DNA from 3 places in the Microbacterium deminutum genome. Region 2 is predicted to be linked to each of the others. Evidence: predicted binding sites of a transcription regulator. Region 2 holds the regulator's gene; each other region holds the start of a gene.
The links. Region 2 encodes LexA, which represses DNA repair genes until DNA is damaged. Its sites were predicted from a motif close to TCGAACANNTGTTCGA; they were not measured.

Region 1 (5,935 bases), on a different contig from region 2:
CGCTGTCGGACGGTCTCGCCGGCGGCTACCTCGCCGGCGGCGCGCCGGGTCCGCTGGTCGCACGCGCCCTCGACTACGTCGACGCCCAGTTGGGTCGGATGCTCGAGCAGATCGCGCGCGATGGGATGGCCGGGCAGTTCACCGTCATCGTGTCCGCCAAGCACGGCCAGTCCCCCATCGACCAGTCCACGTTGCGGCGGGTGGACGACAGCGCGATCATCACCGCGCTGGATGCGGCGTGGACCGCCCAGCATCCCGGCGCCGCGCCGCTGGTCGCGTTCTCGCTGGACGATGACGGGATGCTTTTCTGGCTCTCCGACCGGAGCGCCCAAGCGCTCGCGTTCGCGAAGAGCTTCCTGCTGACCCACACCGCGCCCGCCAACACGGTCACCGACCCGAAGGGCACCTACTCCACCACCGTGGCATCGTCCGGTCTGACATCCGTCGCCGTCGGAGCCGCGGCGGACGCACTGTTCAGGGCGACCCCCGGAGACTCCCACGCCCCCGACCTCGTCGGCATCGCGCAGATCGGCGTCGTCTACACGGGCGGGGTGAAGAAGATCGCCGAACACGGCGGCGCCGCCCCCGCCGATCGCGATGTCGCCCTGGTCGTGGCGGGTACGAGTGTCCCCCACGGCAAGGTGATCGGCACGCCCGTGCAGACCACCCAGATCGCGCCCAGCATCCTCCGCCTCCTCGGCATCAACCCGCGGGAACTGCAGGCCGTGCGCACGCAAGGCACCGCGACCCTCCCAGGACTCTGACCACAGAGCACCCGCGATGCGCTCCGGTCATGGGGTGCAGTCCGATGCAATACTCCTCGCGTGACCCCTTGGCGGGACCGGACAATCGGCTCGGTACCAGGGAGCAGCTGAGGGCCGGAAATACCCGTTGCGTTGCGAGAACCTCGTGCTCCTCGCCTCGCGCAGTCCGATGACCGCCATGACTACGGCAAACAGGAATCCCCCGCCACCAACCATGGGGACGACGCGATCATGGCCCGGGTGCCGCATCGCGGTGCGGAACTGGTTCTCGATCAGGTAGCCGGCCGTCATGGCGGCCCCCAGTGTGCCCAGCGTGCCCGCGGCACGCCGGCTCGGTCGCATCCCGAGAACCGCGATAGCGCACGCGTGGACGGCCATCATGGGGATTGGGGCCGATAGCCCCGTCCCCAGGAACCACGAGTCCTTCGCGACGCGCCTCGGGTCACCATGCCATCGAAAGATGTCGAAGGATCGACCCTGGCGAATGGCCACGACCTGACCCGTCACGCCCACGGCAAGCTGAGCGACCGAGATGGCCAGCAACAACCCCCGACTGCGCACACGAGGACCCTACGCCGCCATGAGTGCCCGCACGGCTGAAGGATCGCGAGCAGAACCATGTAACGGCGGAGCGGGCCCGGTCCGAACGCCGAAGGTGTCCTTCAAATGTCCAGTCGGCCACTTCCTGATCCCTTCCGGAATCAGACGAAGCCCGTGTGACAGGTGAATGCGGAGCCACCTAAGGGAATCGAACCCTTTGACCTATTCATTACGAACGGGCTCCTCCGCCCGCTGTCCGGAGGCGGCTTCCGCGAGACATACGTCTCGACTCACCTGTATCCACCTGGGACTTCTGCCCCTTGATGAACTTCGATGCTACCGGACGTCTGGACTCGTCTGGGCCCGCTCTTACCCATATGTGATCAACAAAAGAACAACGAGCGGGTTCGAGCCGAGAAGCGTTGACGCCGCCCGAGAGTCCCGCGCGCATCGAGCATTTCACCGTCCGGGTTATACGGGCGCCAGAGCTGGCGCAACACCGCGGTGCGAGGTCTGTGTCGTCCCTGTTCCATCATCGACCGGCTCACCGGCGAAGGTGGCCCCTCAACCTGCGGCCACGATCAGCGTCGAGCAGACTTGCTTTGGTGGTCCGCTAGCGCCCTGTCGGGCATTGTTGTGGTGTGGCGGGCGGAACTGTGAGTGCGGCCGCGAACGCCCTACTCAGTGGCTCTCGCGGGCGACGACTGTGCCTGGAGTATGCGATGGCTCTCGACCCAGACATTCGGCAGATGGTGTTCTGGCTTGGGTACGGGGCGGGGCATGGTGTCTCGGTTGTGCTCCCACCCGGAGGACCAAGGGAGCCACCGGAGATACCGACGTACGCGCCGGCCGATCTTGTCGCCAGGCTCCAAAAACTCGACGGGGAGCTCACCGACGATCTGGCGGTGGTGGCGGCGTTGCGTGCAACGGTCGATTCCGCGCGGTGCTGGCAAGAGCCCGACGGCGAGGACGTCGTCGCGAGACTCCGCGAGGTCGCCGCAGCGTTGCACGAGGTCGCCGAGGCAATCCTGTCGTCGACCACCGCAGCCGGATGGAATGCGGCACGGGGCGTAGAGCAGTGGGCCGCAGACTGGCGCGCAGAAGGGGATACGTCGCCACTCCCGTCAGGCGCGCGAAGTGTCCTCGTGGATTGGGACCGAGCGCAACGCGACGAGGAGCGCCGTGCCGAGAGCGAACGTCCACGGGACCCGCACGCGAACTGGTCAGGCACGTGGTGGTCGGTGCCGCAAACGATCCTGAGCACGAGAGGGCGCGTGAAGGACGCACTAGAACTGGTCGAGGATTCGGCCGGATGGGACGCCGCTACCGTTATCCCGGTCCGCGGTACCGGCCGGGAACTGGAGATCAGTTCCCGCCACGACTGGGCAGAACTGTGTCGCGCGTACCCGCTCGCGGTCACGGCATCCCGTCGTCACGACTGGTTTCGGGTCACGGGACGCGATGGACGCTGGCTCATCCCGGATTGGCCGCGCATCGCCGAAGAATGGGATGCCGTCCACCTCACCACCTTCGCCTACCTCTGCGCCGCGACGACCCTCATCGCGATCGACGCGGAGTACGCCACGGTGATCGGCGGATGGGCACCAGACTCGACGCTGTGGCTCACGGATGTCGCCCGGGAGTGGGAGGGGCCGCGCCAACAGTGGGTCCGCCTATCAGGCAGCGACGAGTGGATCCGCGAAAACTGACGCCCTTCGCACTATGAGGGACCGGCTTCGGGCGTCAAGTAAGCGGGGGCGTCGGTGGCTTCGAGGTCACACTGATCCGAGGTTGCCGCGACCGAAAGGCTCCGTGGGGCCTTACGCGCACCCGCGATCGCGGCGATCTCTCGGCATGCTGACAGGGGTTACGGGAACATCTTCCGTAACAGCGTGACGTTGCTGTCGCTGATCGCCTGCCCGACGACTGCGGCGGTCGGGCCCATGACGTCCGCGAGGTAGCTGTCCCAGACATCGCGAGCAGCTACCAGGTCGCCATGGACAGCGGCGGTGCGCATCTTGCCGATCGCTTCCCGGTACGTCGCGGTCACGAACCCGCCCGGGGCGTCTCGAGGTGAGGAGTAGTCGAACCACGGCACGGACGGATCCGGGCGCAGCACGAGGACATCGCCAGGCTGGATGGCGGTCGACCCGAACCGGTGGTTGTAGGACCCGACCGTGACGTAGTCGACGCAGAACCGCTCGCCAATGCTGATCAGGGAGTCGTTTGGTTGAACGGTGTAGGTCTCGATCAGGCCATCGGCGGTGTAGCCGACCGGCCCGTCCGCGTATTCGGTTGCGCCCATGTCGGTCAGCTCACCCAGCAGCTTGCCGTAGGACGGGCTGTTGTCGGACCCGGTGATGTTGATGAAGGCGCTGGTCGTGCAGTTGCCGGGACCGCCCGCCGGGCGACTGATCCCGTCACCCAGGTAGACCGGGCCGTCCTTCTCATCGGCCGCGCGAGCCCCGGCGGCGTGCTCGTTCGTCGGGGTCGGGTCGGCCTTCGGCTCCGCCTGTGCGCGGAACATGGGCCAGGACGCCAGTTCGGTCACCGTCCCGGCGACCGCGGGCGCAGCGAGGGCAAGCAAACTCACAATGGCTACGGCGGACACCGCGGCGGTGACCTTGGCTGTGCGGTTCATCAGCGCAAGCCTCGCATGCCGTGGGGTATCGCACGAGAACTCTCCACAGATGCATTTCCAGAGCGAGAACGAGGCGACACCCGCCCCGGAGACGACCGATGAGCCACCCGCATCCGCGCCTTTCATCGGAGGCGATGAGATGTCGCACCCGGCCGCGAGGAGAGGCGGCGTGAGTGCAGTCGCACGTGTTTTCGACGATCGGGGAGAACACAATCGAGCTTTCGGACGTCGAGCGCGTCGGGCCGGCTGCGGACGGACTGACGTCGGAATCCTTGGAATTCCCCAGCCGCAATTGAGCAACCACTGGCGAGCAGCCGACGGGCCGCGCGAAATTCCGATCGGGCTGGGAGTCTCGGAGGACCTGAATTGCCCGGCCATTGCTGATGGGCAACTCGAAGCCTACTCTGTGGGATATGGGGAATGGGGTGCACGATAATGCTGTCCGCCCAGATGACTCTATCGGGGTTGCAATTTCAGGCGGTGGTCTAAGGGCGACGCTCTTCTCGCTGGGCGTCGTCCTCTACCTCGCGGACTCGAGGGCCAATCGGCGGGTCCGACTCATTTCTTCCGTGTCCGGGGGATCGATCACGAATGCAATTCTTGCGTTGCTGGGTGACTTCAGTACTGCCTCTCCTGAGCGAGTGAGGTCGGTCATCGGCCGCGCGGCGAGGAGAATTGCGAATGAAGGGACCTTCTTCTTGCCAGGTGTTGGCTATTGGGTCGGACTTACGGTGGGCTTCGTCGTCTCTATGGGGTCTTTTGTCGTAATCGATGGACTTCTCTCAGGCGAGGGAGGTTTAACGGAAGCCGTATCGCTTTGGTGGATAATCATGGTAGCGGTGCTGTCCTACGTCGTGTTCCTATTCGTGATCTTCATGCTCAGTCGCAAGGCAATCCAGATAAGCGCATATAGCGCATTTCTTGCGCACGTGTTCACGGACGAATCGCTGCGCGGGAAGGATAAGGCGGCCCGGACAAAGGAGATTCGCGGAACGCGGTTGGCAGACATTTCCGACGAGGGAGTGCAACACATCTTTTGTGCCACCGAGTTGGTCTCCGGGCGCCCGTTCTACATGTCTGCCCGACGACTGACCTCGCCCGCCTTTGGAACTTGCGAACCGGAAATTGATTTGGCACGGGTGATCTACGCGTCAGCCGCATTTCCTGCGATATTCCCCCCATTAAGCCTAGGAACGAAAAGATTGGGCCTGCGGGGTGGGGAGGAACCCGTGCGTCCCCCGAAAATCGTGTTAGCCGACGGAGGCGTATACAACAACTTGGGCACCGACTGGTTCGAGGACTCCACGCGTCCTTTGAGCATGATTCACGATTTTGGCGCCACGACACCCGTCGCGCGCAAGATCATCGTCAACGCTTCGGCTCCGCGACGCGTTCGGCGCATTCAGGGGTGGTGGCCCGCACGAAACATTCACAGTCTCATGCGGATCTTCGGTGTCATGTACGAAAACACTGTCGCACCGCGACTGGACGCTCTGAAATCAAGCGCGGACGAAGGCCAGGTCGCTGTCATCGATATCGCATTCTCGACCGGGGCGGCCGCGCGGACTCTCTGCAGTTCCCTCGACGAGGATATCAAGGAACGGGCGAAGGGGCTGGCAAAGACCCTGGGCGAAAGCAGCCTCTCGGGTTACCTCGACAAGATCGCAATTGGATCGTCTGGCACGCGCACGAAACTTAGCCGGATCGGCGAGGCTGCCACGGTTCAGCTCCTCATTCACGGGTACGTGAGCGCGCTGGTGTCATGCCACGCGATATTAGGGACGGACGTGGTCCTCCCCGAGCGTGCATGGTTCGAGGAAATGATCGTTCCGAGTAGGCGCCGGCCCGATGCGCGCAAATCTGCGGTGGTCGTGAGCGAACCGTCGACCGACCTGCCCGTGCACTCCCAGGAAGAAGCTGAGGTCGCCGCAACCGCTGCCGTCTCATCAGCGCGCCGAGGCGAAGTCGCGCAAAACGTGTAAGCGACACG
Region 2 (5,935 bases):
AGTCGCGGTGGCGATGCGCGACGAGGTGGTCGGCCTCGAGTCTGCCGGCATCCGGATCATCCAGGTCTCGGAGTTCGGCGAAGTGATCGACGCCATCAGCGGTCTCGACGCCGACGTCACCTCGATCGAGGCCGCCCGCAGCCGCATGGAGATCATCGCCGACGTCGCGGCGTCCGGGTTCGACAGGGGCATCGGGCCGGGGGTCTACGACATCCACTCGCCGCGCGTGCCGTCGGCCGTCGAGATCACGTCTCTCATCGAGAGTGCGATCGCCGAGATCCCCGAGCGTCGTGTCTGGGTCAACCCGGACTGCGGTCTGAAGACGCGCCTACCCCGAGACCGTCACCTCGCTGGGAAGCCTCGTCGAGGCGACGCCCCTGGTGCGCGAGCGCACCACCGTCAGCGTCAAGGGGACTTCCCCTTCGGGGGTGGGGATGCCGCGGCCGGGCCCCCGCGCTCAGCGGCTCCGGGCAGCGCGCCGGCGCTGTCCGGAGCGGGCGTGGGGACCATCGTCTCGGCCGTGAGGTCGAGGGTGGGCGACGCGTCCTCGGGGACGATCCCGGCGGTCGGCAGGTCGTCGTCCGTGACCACGACGGCGGATGCACCCGGATCGACCGCCGAACCCGCGGCCGCGTCGACGAGCACCGGCTCATCCAGCGGCGCCGCGACGATGGCGAGCTCCTCGGGACGTCGCTGCAGCAGCTCGAGGATCCACGCCACGCCGAAAGACACGATGACGACGAGCAGGATGTCGCCGACCGACAGCGGGCGCAGGGCGAAGAGCCACACCACGGCAAGCACCGCGATGATCGAGCGCACCAGGATGCGCTGGCGACCGAGCCACATCCCGAATGCGCCGGTGTCGAATCCGCGCGACGCGAGCTGCCGACGGCCGGTGGCGTTCATGCCGTCGATGGACCGTCGCAGTCCGCGTGCCGCGCGGGACCGGCCCATGACCCAGCCGAGCACCGCGATGAACACACCGAGGAACACGATGACGAGCGAGGTCTGGGTCATGTTGCCGATCAGCTGCTCGTAGATGACCTCCAGAGCGGCGGCGGACAGGCCGAGCGAGCCCGCGCTGATGCCGACCACGGTCGCGCCGATCGACAGGCCTATCGCAAGCGCCGCGCCGCCGACGGCGAACCCGATGCCGGTGCCGAGGACCGCTGTGCTGCGGCGGCGGGCGATCAGGATCCCCAACCCGAACAGCGCGAGGGTGATGAACGGCAGCCAATAGCCCAGCGTCGTCGCGAGAGCGTAACCGGTGCGGATCGCCGTCAGGTTCTCGCCCGAGCCGATGATGACGACCTTGTCGATGGTCGGTATCAGCTGCGCGACGCCGACACCGGCATCGATCAGATTCTGCTTGACGCGCTCGACCACCGCGCCCAGCTGGATGCCGACTCCCTGATCGGTCTGGACGACCAGACCGCCGCCATCCGACGTCGACACCCCCACCAGCGCGCGGTGGGCGGCTCGCGTAGCGGTGGCCCATACCTCCGCGAACGCGTCGGAGCGGACGACCCGCGTGACGGTCGTGGTGACGAGGCTCTCGAGGCCGTTGGCCGCGGGCTGCTCGAGCCGCTTGAGCGCGTCGGCGGCACGCGGCGGCAACCCGAGTCCCGCGATGCCGTCGAACACGTCGGAGGTGATCTGCTGGAAGTCGACCTGCGCCCTGATCGCCTGCATGGACTCGTCGATGATCATGTCCTGCACTGCCGGGTCGCCGACGAGAGGTGCCAGGGTGGCGACGAACGTGTCCTCATCGACGAGCTGCACTCGCGCCCAGGCGCCGACGATCGACACCGGGACCAGGATGGCGGCCACGACGATGCAGACCGCGGAGAGCAGCGCGCGCCACCAGCCGGCGCGGGCGGCTGCCGCCGGCGCGACCTCGTCCGGCGGGACCGCCTGGCCGGTCCGGAGGGCTTCGTTCTCGACCCGCAGGGCGGTGAGTTCCGCTTCCAGGTCGACGGTGTCTGGCTCGCTCATGAGGCCCCCTTATAGCCGGATGTCACTCATTGTGGCGCACCAGCCGGAAACAGCATCACCCCCAGCGGGCGACAAGCGCGCCGGATGGAGCTGCGAGGAGGAGCGAGTCGCGGGGCCTCACACCGCGCGCAGCACCGCCACGACTTTGCCCAGCACCACGGCCTCGTCGCCGAGGATCGGCTCGAATGCGGAGTTGCGGGGGAGCAGCCACGTGTGTCCGTCGCGCTGGCGGAACGTCTTCACCGTCGCCTCGCCGTCGAGCATCGCCGCGACGATGTCGCCGTTGTCGGCCGTCGCCTGCGAGCGGATCACGACCCAGTCGCCGTCGCAGATGGCGGCATCGATCATGGACTCGCCGGAGACCTTCAGCATGAAGAGGTCGCCCTTGCCCACGAGCTGACGGGGGAGCGGGAAGATCTCCTCCACCTGCTGCTCGGCCGTGATCGGGACGCCTGCCGCGATCCGTCCCACCAGCGGCACCATGGCCGCGTCCCCGACGGCCGGACCGCTGTCGGCGGGGTTCTCGGTCGAGACCCCGGGCAGGTCGATGAGGACCTCCATCGCGCGGGTCTTGCCGGCGTCGCGGCGGAGGTAGCCGCTGAGCTCGAGCTGGTTGAGCTGGTGCGTGACGCTCGAGAGGGATTTCAAGCCGACGGCATCCCCGATCTCGCGCATGCTCGGCGGGTAGCCGTAGCGGGCGATGGAGCGCTGGATCACCTCGAGGATCGCGAGCTGCTTGTCGCTCAGGCTCTTGCGCCGGCGCGTCTGGGGCTTTTCGCGGCCGTTCGCCTCGCTCATGGTCCTGCTCCTGTCTCCCGCTTGGGGGGCATCGGTCTTCGAATGTCGGAGGCCCGTGGTGGGGTGTCGGTATCGAAACCGTATCCGGTATCGACGCGGCTCTGCGGGAGGCTCCCCGCGTGTCGCGTTCGAGGAATCCTGATCCGGATCGCCAGTTGACAGTCTACAACTTCGAATATAACTTCGGAAGAGAGATTCGCATCCGCTGTTCCCGGCCGAGTGGCGGATGCGAACCTCTCCCCACCTGCAGGAGGACCCCATGAGCGCAATCGGCATCACCGCATCCACCGCGACCGGTCTGCCGGCGACCCGCCTGCGGCTCACCGTACGCGGCCGGCGAGTGCTCGCGGCGGCTGCTGCGCTGCCCGCCGTGATCGCGCTGAGCCTTGCGATCGTGGGCGGCGGTGCGGCCCTGGCATCGAGAGACAGCGGATCGCCCGCGGGCTCGTTCGCCACCGTCGTCGTCTCGCGGGGTGACTCGCTCTGGTCGATCGCCGAAGAAGTCGCGCCGAGCGCCGACCCCCGGGATGTCGTGGACGCCATCGTGCGACTCAACGCGCTCGACGGCGTGACGATCGCGGCGGGACAGCGTCTGGCGATCCCGGCGGAGTACTCAGCGGGCCGCTGAGCGTTCGCCCTACCATGGGACGGGTGAGCGCTCGCCTCGACGACCTGCCCCTCCGCGACGATCTGCGCGGTCAGACTCCGTACGGCGCGCCACAGGCATCTCTGCCGGTCGCGTTGAACGTGAACGAGAACACGCACCCGATGCCCGAAGACGTCGCCGACGACATCCTGGATGCCGTCGCCGTGGCGCTGCAGGAGGTGAACCGCTACCCCGACCGCGAGTTCACCGCCCTGCGAGAGGGTTTCGCCGACTACCTCGGGTTCGGCCTCACGCGCGACGAGATCTGGGCGGCGAACGGCTCGAACGAGGTTCTGCAGCATGTCCTGCAGGCCTTCGCGGGGCCCGGGCGGACCGCATTCGGCTTCGCGCCGACGTATTCGATGTATCCGATCATCACGCGGGGCACCGGCGCGGCCTGGACGGCGGGAACGCGATCCCACGACTTCACCGTCGACGCCGGGAGCGCGGCAGCCCAGGTCGCGGCGACGGCACCCGACGTCGTCTTCCTCTGTGCACCGAACAACCCCACCGGAACCCCGATGCCCCTCGACGTCATCGAGGCCGTCTACGAGGCGACGCACGGAGTGGTGGTCGTCGACGAGGCGTACCAGGAGTTCGCTCCGCGCAGCGAGCCGTCGGCCCTCGCACTGCTTCCGGGCCGCGAGCGGCTCATCGTCTCGCGCACGATGAGCAAGGCGTTCGCTTTCGCGGGCGCGCGGGTCGGGTATCTCGCCGCCGACGCCGCGGTCATCGACGCGCTGCGGCTCGTGCGCCTGCCGTATCACCTGAGCACGCTGACACAGGCTGCGGCGACGGCGGCGCTTCGTCACGCCCTCACGATGCTGCGGATGGTGGATGAGATCGTCGCCCAGCGGGATCGCATCTCGGCGACCCTGCCCGCACTGGGATACGAGCCCCATGACTCGTCGACGAATTTCGTGCTGTTCGGCGGTGTCAACGACCCTGCTGCGATCTGGCAGCAGCTGTACGACCGGGGCGTGCTGATCCGCGACGTCGGAATCCCGCATCACCTGCGCGTGACCGCGGGAACCGACATCGAGACGACCGCGTTCCTCGACGCACTCGCCTCGATAGACTCCCGATCATGACCCGTTCGGCCGCTCGCATCGCATCGATCCACCGAGCGACGAGCGAGTCCACGGTCGAGCTGGAGCTCGATCTGGACGGCGCTGGACGCAGCCATGTCGACACCACAGTGCCGTTCTTCGATCACCTCCTGACCGCCTTCGCGAAGCACTCGCTCACCGATCTCACGGTCCGCGCGTCGGGCGACACCGACATCGACGCCCATCACACGGTCGAGGATGTCGCGATCGTGCTCGGACAGGCGATCGGCGAGGCCCTCGGCGACAAGGTGGGGATCTCGCGCTACGGCGACGCTCTCGTGCCGCTCGACGAGGCACTGGCGCAGGCGGTCGTCGACATCAGTGGACGTCCGTATCTCGTCCACTCCGGCGAGCCGGCCGGTTTCGAGCACCACCTGATCGGCGGCCACTTCACCGGTTCGCTGGTGCGCCACACGTTCGAGGCCATCGCGTTCAACGCGGCGCTGACGGTCCACGTGCGCGTCGTCTCGGGGCGCGACCCCCACCACATCGCCGAGGCCGAGTACAAGGCATTCGCCCGTGCCTTCCGGCAGGCCAAGGCTCTCGACCCGCTGGTCGAAGGCATCCCGAGCACCAAGGGCGCTCTGTGAGCTCGAAACCGCTCGTCGCGGTCCTCGACTACGGCTCGGGCAACGTCCACTCCGCCGTCAAAGCGCTCGACGCGGCCGGGGCCGACGCCCGACTGACGTCCGATCGGGCACTCGTCCTCGAGGCCGACGGTCTCGTCGTCCCGGGCGTGGGGGCGTTCCGCGCCGTCATGGAGGCCCTTCGCGCCAGCCGCGCCGATCAGCTCATCGATCGCCGGCTCGCCGGGGGGCGTCCCGTCCTCGGCATCTGCGTGGGCATGCAGGTGCTGTTCGAGCGCGGAGTGGAGCGCGGCGTCGACACCGAGGGGCTCGGCGAGTGGCCGGGGGTGGTGACGGAGCTGGACGCGCCCGTCCTGCCCCACATGGGATGGAACACGGTCCGCGCCGGTGACGGCTCACGCCTGTTCCGTGGGATCGAGGAGGAGCGGTTCTACTTCGTCCACTCTTTCGGCGCTCAGAAGTGGCTGCTCGACGTCGTGCCGCCCTTCCCGCAGCCCGTTCTGACCTGGTGCGACTACGGCGAGCCGTTCCTCGCGGCCGTCGAGAACGGTCCGCTGTCGGCGACGCAGTTCCATCCTGAGAAGTCAGGGGATGCCGGCATCCGCCTGCTCGCGAATTGGATCGACGGGCTCGGCAGGGCTACTCTCTGAACTCGTGCCATCTTCGGGAGCGTCTGCCTTCGTGATCTGTCGGCACGAGGAGCCATGAACGATTTCGCGTCAACGCCCGAACTGATCCTGCTGCCCGCCGTCGACGTCGCGGACGGCAAGGCCGTGCGCCTCACGCAAGGCGAGGCGGGG
Region 3 (5,935 bases), on a different contig from region 2:
GGGCGAAGACCGTCCCGTGCGTTCCGCCGATCGCCCGACGCGTTCCGCCGATCGCCCGACGCGTTCCTATGACCGTCCCGCGCGTTCGTACGATGACCGGCCGGCCCGCTCGAACGATCGCCCCGCCCGTTCCTATGACGACCGCGCGCAGCGCGATGTACGTCCTTCCCGTTCGTACGACGACCGTCCAGCCCGCCCTTACGGCGACCGTCCGGCCCGGGCCGGAGCGGAGCGTCCCGCTCGTTCTTACAGCGAACGGCCCGCCCGCTCGTTCGATGACCGGCCGCGCCGCGAGTACTCCAACGACCGTCCCCTTCGCTCGCATGACGACCGTCCGGCTCGGTCGCACAGCGACCGCCCGGTGCGCTCGTACGACGACCGCCCCCGCCGCGAGCACACGGGCGACCGCCCGAACCGCGAACGGGCCGACCGTCCCGGTCGCTCGGACTGGAACGCGCGTCCCGACCGCACCGCGGCGCAGGAGCAGCACGTCGACGTCGTCCACGATCGTCTGCAAGCAGAGGCGATCCAAGCCGAGAGCGTCTCCGAGGTGACCTTCGGGGCACTCGGGCTCGGCGAGAACATCGTCCGCACGCTCGCCGACCTCGGGGCGGCCACGCCATTCCCGATCCAGGCGGCGACCATCCCGTCGATCCTCGAGGGCAAGGACGTGCTCGCCCGCGGCCGCACCGGCTCGGGCAAGACGATCGCCTTCGGCGCTCCGCTCGTCGAGAGCGTGCTGCGCGCCCAGGCCGGTCAGCGCCGCGAGTTCGGCCGCGCGCCCAAGGCGATCATCCTGGCGCCGACCCGCGAGCTCGCCCTGCAGATCGACCGCACGATCCAGCCGATCGCCCGCAGTGTGGGCCTCTTCACGACACAGATCTACGGCGGCGTGCCCCAGGGCCGCCAGGTGGGTGCGCTCAAGAAGGGCGTCGACATCATCATCGGCACGCCCGGCCGCATCGAAGACCTCATCGAGCAGCGAAAGCTCGACCTGCGCGAGGTCACCATTGCGGTGATCGACGAGGCAGATCACATGTGCGAGCTCGGATTCCTCGAGCCCGTGCAGCGGATCCTCCGCCACACCGCGGACGGAAGCCAGAAGCTCCTCTTCTCGGCGACGCTCGACCGCGAGGTCGCGGCGCTGGTGGATGAGTTCCTGGTCGAGCCCGCCGTCTACGAGGTCGCCGGCGAGGACCAGGAGTCGAGCACCATCGACCACCGCATCCTCGTCATCGAGCACCGCGAGAAGGCCGAGATCCTCGACAGCCTCGTCGACCGCGAGGGCAAGACGCTCGTCTTCGCACGCACCCGCGCCTACGCCGAGATGCTCGCCGAGCAGTTCGACGATGCCGGCATCCCGGCCCTCGCGCTGCACGGCGACCTCAACCAGGCCAAGCGCACGCGCAACCTCGAGAAGCTGACGAGTGGACGTGTCAACGTGCTGGTGGCGACGGATGTCGCAGCCCGCGGCATCCATGTCGACGACATCGATCTGGTCATCCAGGCCGATGCGCCCGACGAGTACAAGACGTACCTGCACCGCTCCGGCCGCACCGGCCGCGCCGGCCGCAGCGGCACGGTCGTGACGCTCATCACCCGTCAGCGCCGTCGCCGGATGACGGAGATGCTCGACCGCGCCGAGATCCAGGCGCCGTTCGACGAGGTCCGCCTCGGTGACGAGCTGATCGAAGAGCTCGCCGGTCGCGTTCCGACAGCTGCCGAGATCACCGCGTAGTCCGCATCGATCGAACCGCCCCGAGTCCGTCAGGCTCGGGGCGGCTCGCTGCGTAGATGCGCCGCCGCGGGCACCCTGGTGTGCTCGACAGAGGGACTTCCGGGGCCAGCGCCGGAGCCGCTAGAACAGCCTCGCCTCGTCCTCCGCCGCGGCTCGTCCGCGCGAGGTCGTCACCACCGTCGCCGGCACCGCAGCCGATCTCAGCGCGAGCCCGGGCACCGCACTGCGCGGACGGCTCGAATCGTCCTCGGCATGGCCGTCCAGGCGATGCACGCGCAGCAGCGGTCTGACCCGCTTCGCCAGCCACGATCGGTAGGCCTTCGGCGCGTTCGCCGACACCCCCGGGTACAGACCCAGATACGAAGAGACGAGCTCCGGATGCTCGCGCTGCAGCCATTGCATGAACCACTGCTTCGCGCCGGGACGAAGGTGGAGCGCACCGTACACGACCCGCGACGCACCTGCCTCCTTGATCCGCGTGAGAGCGTGGTCGATCGCCGGTATGGCGTCGGTGAGGTGCGGCAGGATCGGCATCAGGAACACCGTGACGCGGAACCCCGCCTCGGTCGCCGCGCGCACGGTCTCCAGCCTGGCCGTCGCCGACGGCGTGCCCGGCTCGACGCTGTGCTGCAGGTCGTCGTCGAAGACCGCGATCGACATCGCCAGCGAAACGTGCACGGATGCCGCGGCATCCTGCAGCAGCGGAAGGTCCCGCCGAAGCAGCGTCCCCTTCGTCAGGATCGAGAACGGGGTGCCGGACTCCGTCAGCGCCGACACGATGCCGGGCATGAGCCGGTAGCGTCCCTCCGCGCGCTGGTACGGATCAGTGTTCGTTCCGAGCATCACGGCGTCGTGCTGCCACGAGCCGCGCCGCAGCTCTTTCGTCAGCACGTCGGCCACATTGATCTTCACGACGATCTGCGAGTCGAAGTCGTGCCCCGCATCGAGGTCGAGGTACTCGTGCGTGCCGCGGGCGAAGCAATTGTGGCTGATGACTCCGTTCGCGATGAAGTCGCCGGTGCCGGTGGTGATGTCGACCATGTCGATCTCGGTGCCGAGGTCTTCGACGCTCACGACGCGAAGGTCGGCCACCGTCTTGATTGCCGTCCCCGTCATATCGAGTTTGCGAGTGATTGCCGGCTGTGAAATGCGGAAGAACCGCTGTGTCGAAGGGATGCCTCCTCGCACCCGGACAGCGACCACGCCGTTCGGCCGTGGCGGCTCGGAGACGTGCGGGATCGAATACCACTCAAGGGCGTCGGTCACCAGGCGCAGCACGTGAGGATCTTTGTTGGAGATTCGCAGCACGCCCCGCGAGTGGGAGCCTTCAGCGTCGAAGATCCCGGCGAGGAAGCCCGCGTGCCACGAGTCAGATCGCGCCGCAGGCGTCTCGATCAGGCCTTCGATACACGCGACGTCTTCGCGTCGAGCGGTATGGATGGCGGTGATCACGCGTCGGGTCGTCGTGGCGCCCGCGAACGGCCGGGTATTCGTCACGACACCCTCGTCTGTGAGGAACGCGCGCGTCCGGTCCAGCGCTGCTGTGTCGGCAAGAGCGAGGCGGAAGCGATGGATACTCCGCGTCCTGCGTTCGTCGGTGTAGTCGCGATGAAAGAGCATCCCATCGCCGCGGATCATTCCGGCGAGGTACCCGCGCCGATACGCCGGGTCGACAGAATCCGCGTCGGATGCCGGCGTCCCTGTCAAGCCGAAACCCTGAAGCCGCAGGTTCATGGTCAGGTAGGGGCGCCGAGTCTGCCCGCTCATCGAGCCCGTCACATGCTTCCACCCGCGGTCCGTCAAAAACCGGTGGTCACCGCTCGCGACGAGTTCGGTGCCGTCCGCCAGCGTGACCCGGTAGGCACGCTTGCGCGTCCACCACTTCGCACTCACGCGAGTCTTCGTGTATCGGCGGTAGGCGCCCTGCGGCTCTGTTCCAATGATCTCGTCGCCCACGTTGAGCTCGCTGATCGGACGGTGACGGCCCTCAGCCGTCATCACCAGGGTGTCGGGACTCACGCAGTAACTGCACGCATGCGTGCATCCGCGATACGGGTTGACCGTCCAATCGAACGGCATGGCTGACGCACCCGGAACATGGTTGAGCGCGCTCTTGCACATGACCTCGTGGAACGTCACGCCCGCGAACTCCGGTGTCGTGACCGAGCGGACCAGGCCGTTGAGGCGTTCGAGGCCAGGAAGGGCCTCGGCATCCGCCACGCCCAGCTCCTGACCCTGCCATCGCATGCATCCATGGGAACAGATGTTCTATCGGATGTCAAGGGCGGCACACCCACTGTAGAACGAAGTACGGAGCGGGATGCCGCAGCCCTCGCCACGCGCTGTCAACCGGGTAAGAATGGGGTTCGTGACGGTGTCCCGACCGCCCGAATCCCCCCCGTCTCGACGTGCCGCGAGAGCGCTGCGCGAAGAGGCTGAACGGCGTGCGCTCGAATCGGCCCCGATCGCGCTGGAGCCCCCGCGGACGACGCTTCCCCTGCCCATCGTCCCGCTGTCACCTGCGTCAGAGCCGACCGTGCCGCCGACCCGTCATGACGCGCGTGCGGCGGAGCTGCTGAGCGCGCCGATCGCTCCCGCCCGCCATGCGCGGCCTCGCCGAGCCACCCGAGCGGCGGTCGCTGTCGCACTCGCCGCGGCAGGGGCCCTGCTCGTGGGCTCATCCGCTGCGATGACCGCCATGATGACCGAGACACCGGCCGTGAGCGGCTCGGGCACGGCGGCATCCGCCAGGTTCGCGCCGCCCCGGCTCCCCTCAGTCGCCGCGCTGCCGGTGCCGCAGGTCGAGCAGGCCGAGGCGACGCACGACATCTGCGCACTGCCCGAGGTGGGTGAGGCTCTCGCCGCCGGCGACAACGAGGGGGTCATCACCGCGGCCGGCGGCGGCGAGGCGTTCCGCGCCGCCGTCGTCGGCGGAAACGCGCCGTGCATCTCGCTCGCGGATCCGGCTCGCACCTGGGTCATCGTCAACAAGCGGCGCCCGTTCACCCCTCTGGAGTTCCGCCCGGCCATGCTCGTCCTGCCTGATGATGTGCGCAGTCTCGAGGGCGGGTACCTGAGACCGGATGCCGCATCCGCCCTCACCGCGATGGTCGCCGCGGCGCGCACAGCAGGCGTCGGCGAGATAGCGATGGAGAGCGGATTCCGCGCCTACTCGACGCAGCAGTCGTCCTACGGCGCCCAGGTGTCCGAACGGGGAGCAGCGGGAGCCGACATGGTGAGCGCGCGCCCGGGGTACAGCGAGCACCAGTCCGGCATCGCCGCCGATCTCGTCGCGTGCAACGGGGGGTGCGGCACGCTCGACGACCTCGCGGCATCAGCGCAGGGCGCCTGGATCGCTGCGCACGCGTGGGAGTACGGGTGGATCGTCCGCTACGAGGCGGGCCACACGTCGACGAGCGGCTACCTCGCCGAGCCGTGGCACGTGCGCTTCATCGGGCCCCAGTTGGCCGAGGCTTACCACACCGGCGGATGGCACACGCTCGAGGAATTCTTCGGCCTCGATCCGGCGCCGAGCTACATCGGCTGACCGAGATCGCCCATTGCGGCATCCCACAATCCGCGGGACGCAGTTCCGTCATCGTTAGGATCGAATCTCACATACCGAGCGGTATGAATGTGTTGCACGGGTATCATCGACCCGGGTCGAAGGCACCGAGAACCCGCACGCATGCCGGCGAGCGAGCCGCTCGAGGACGAGAGGAAGGCGCACATGGAGCGCGACATCTACGACGAGGACCACGAGGCGTTCCGCGACGTCGTCAAGGAGTTCATCAAGCGCTATGTGACGAACGAGGCGCGCGAGCGGTGGGACGCCCAGGGCGAGATCGACCGTGCCACGATGCTCGCCGCGGGCGAGTCCGGCCTCATCGGCCTGCCGGTCCCCGAGGAGTTCGGCGGCGCCGGCATGCTCCAGGACTACCGCTTCCGCGCGATCATCAACGAAGAGGTGATCGCCGCTGGAGCCGGCTCACTCGCCGGTGCCTTCGGCATTCAGGACGATCTCGCCATCCCGTATCTGGTCCACATGGGCACGCAGGAGCAGAAGGAGAAGTGGCTCCCCGGCATGGCGACGGGCGAGATCCTCGGCGCTCTCGCCATGAGCGAGCCGGCTGCGGGCAGCGACCTCCGTGGGATAAAGACGACCGCCAAGAAGGTCGAAGGCGGCTTCATCGTCAA

Region 1: a site for LexA is predicted at 4,125-4,140, ahead of ABD212_RS17405 (LysM peptidoglycan-binding domain-containing protein). Genes of this name have one in related genera too.
Region 3: a site for LexA is predicted at 3,994-4,009, ahead of ABD212_RS07755 (intein-containing Rv2578c family radical SAM protein). Genes of this name have one in related genera too.

The regions. Positions count from the first base shown of each region.
Region 1 is NZ_BAAAOG010000010.1:91,634-97,568, reverse strand. It holds gene ABD212_RS17415 (alkaline phosphatase family protein) at 1-764, shown strand, start outside; gene ABD212_RS17410 (hypothetical protein) at 2,579-3,013, shown strand; gene ABD212_RS17405 (LysM peptidoglycan-binding domain-containing protein) at 3,172-3,945, opposite strand; gene ABD212_RS17400 (patatin-like phospholipase family protein) at 4,329-5,927, shown strand.
Region 2 is NZ_BAAAOG010000001.1:856,896-862,830, forward strand. It holds partial or broken gene ABD212_RS03760 (5-methyltetrahydropteroyltriglutamate--homocysteine S-methyltransferase) at 1-524, shown strand, start outside; gene ABD212_RS03765 (hypothetical protein) at 406-1,995, opposite strand; gene lexA (transcriptional repressor LexA) at 2,113-2,793, opposite strand; gene ABD212_RS03775 (LysM peptidoglycan-binding domain-containing protein) at 3,053-3,421, shown strand; gene ABD212_RS03780 (histidinol-phosphate transaminase) at 3,436-4,530, shown strand; gene hisB (imidazoleglycerol-phosphate dehydratase HisB) at 4,527-5,138, shown strand; gene hisH (imidazole glycerol phosphate synthase subunit HisH) at 5,135-5,785, shown strand; gene priA (bifunctional 1-(5-phosphoribosyl)-5-((5-phosphoribosylamino)methylideneamino)imidazole-4-carboxamide isomerase/phosphoribosylanthranilate isomerase PriA) at 5,840-5,935, shown strand, end outside.
Region 3 is NZ_BAAAOG010000002.1:324,885-330,819, reverse strand. It holds gene ABD212_RS07760 (DEAD/DEAH box helicase) at 1-1,738, shown strand, start outside; gene ABD212_RS07755 (intein-containing Rv2578c family radical SAM protein) at 1,859-3,985, opposite strand; gene ABD212_RS07750 (M15 family metallopeptidase) at 4,107-5,285, shown strand; gene ABD212_RS07745 (acyl-CoA dehydrogenase family protein) at 5,469-5,935, shown strand, end outside.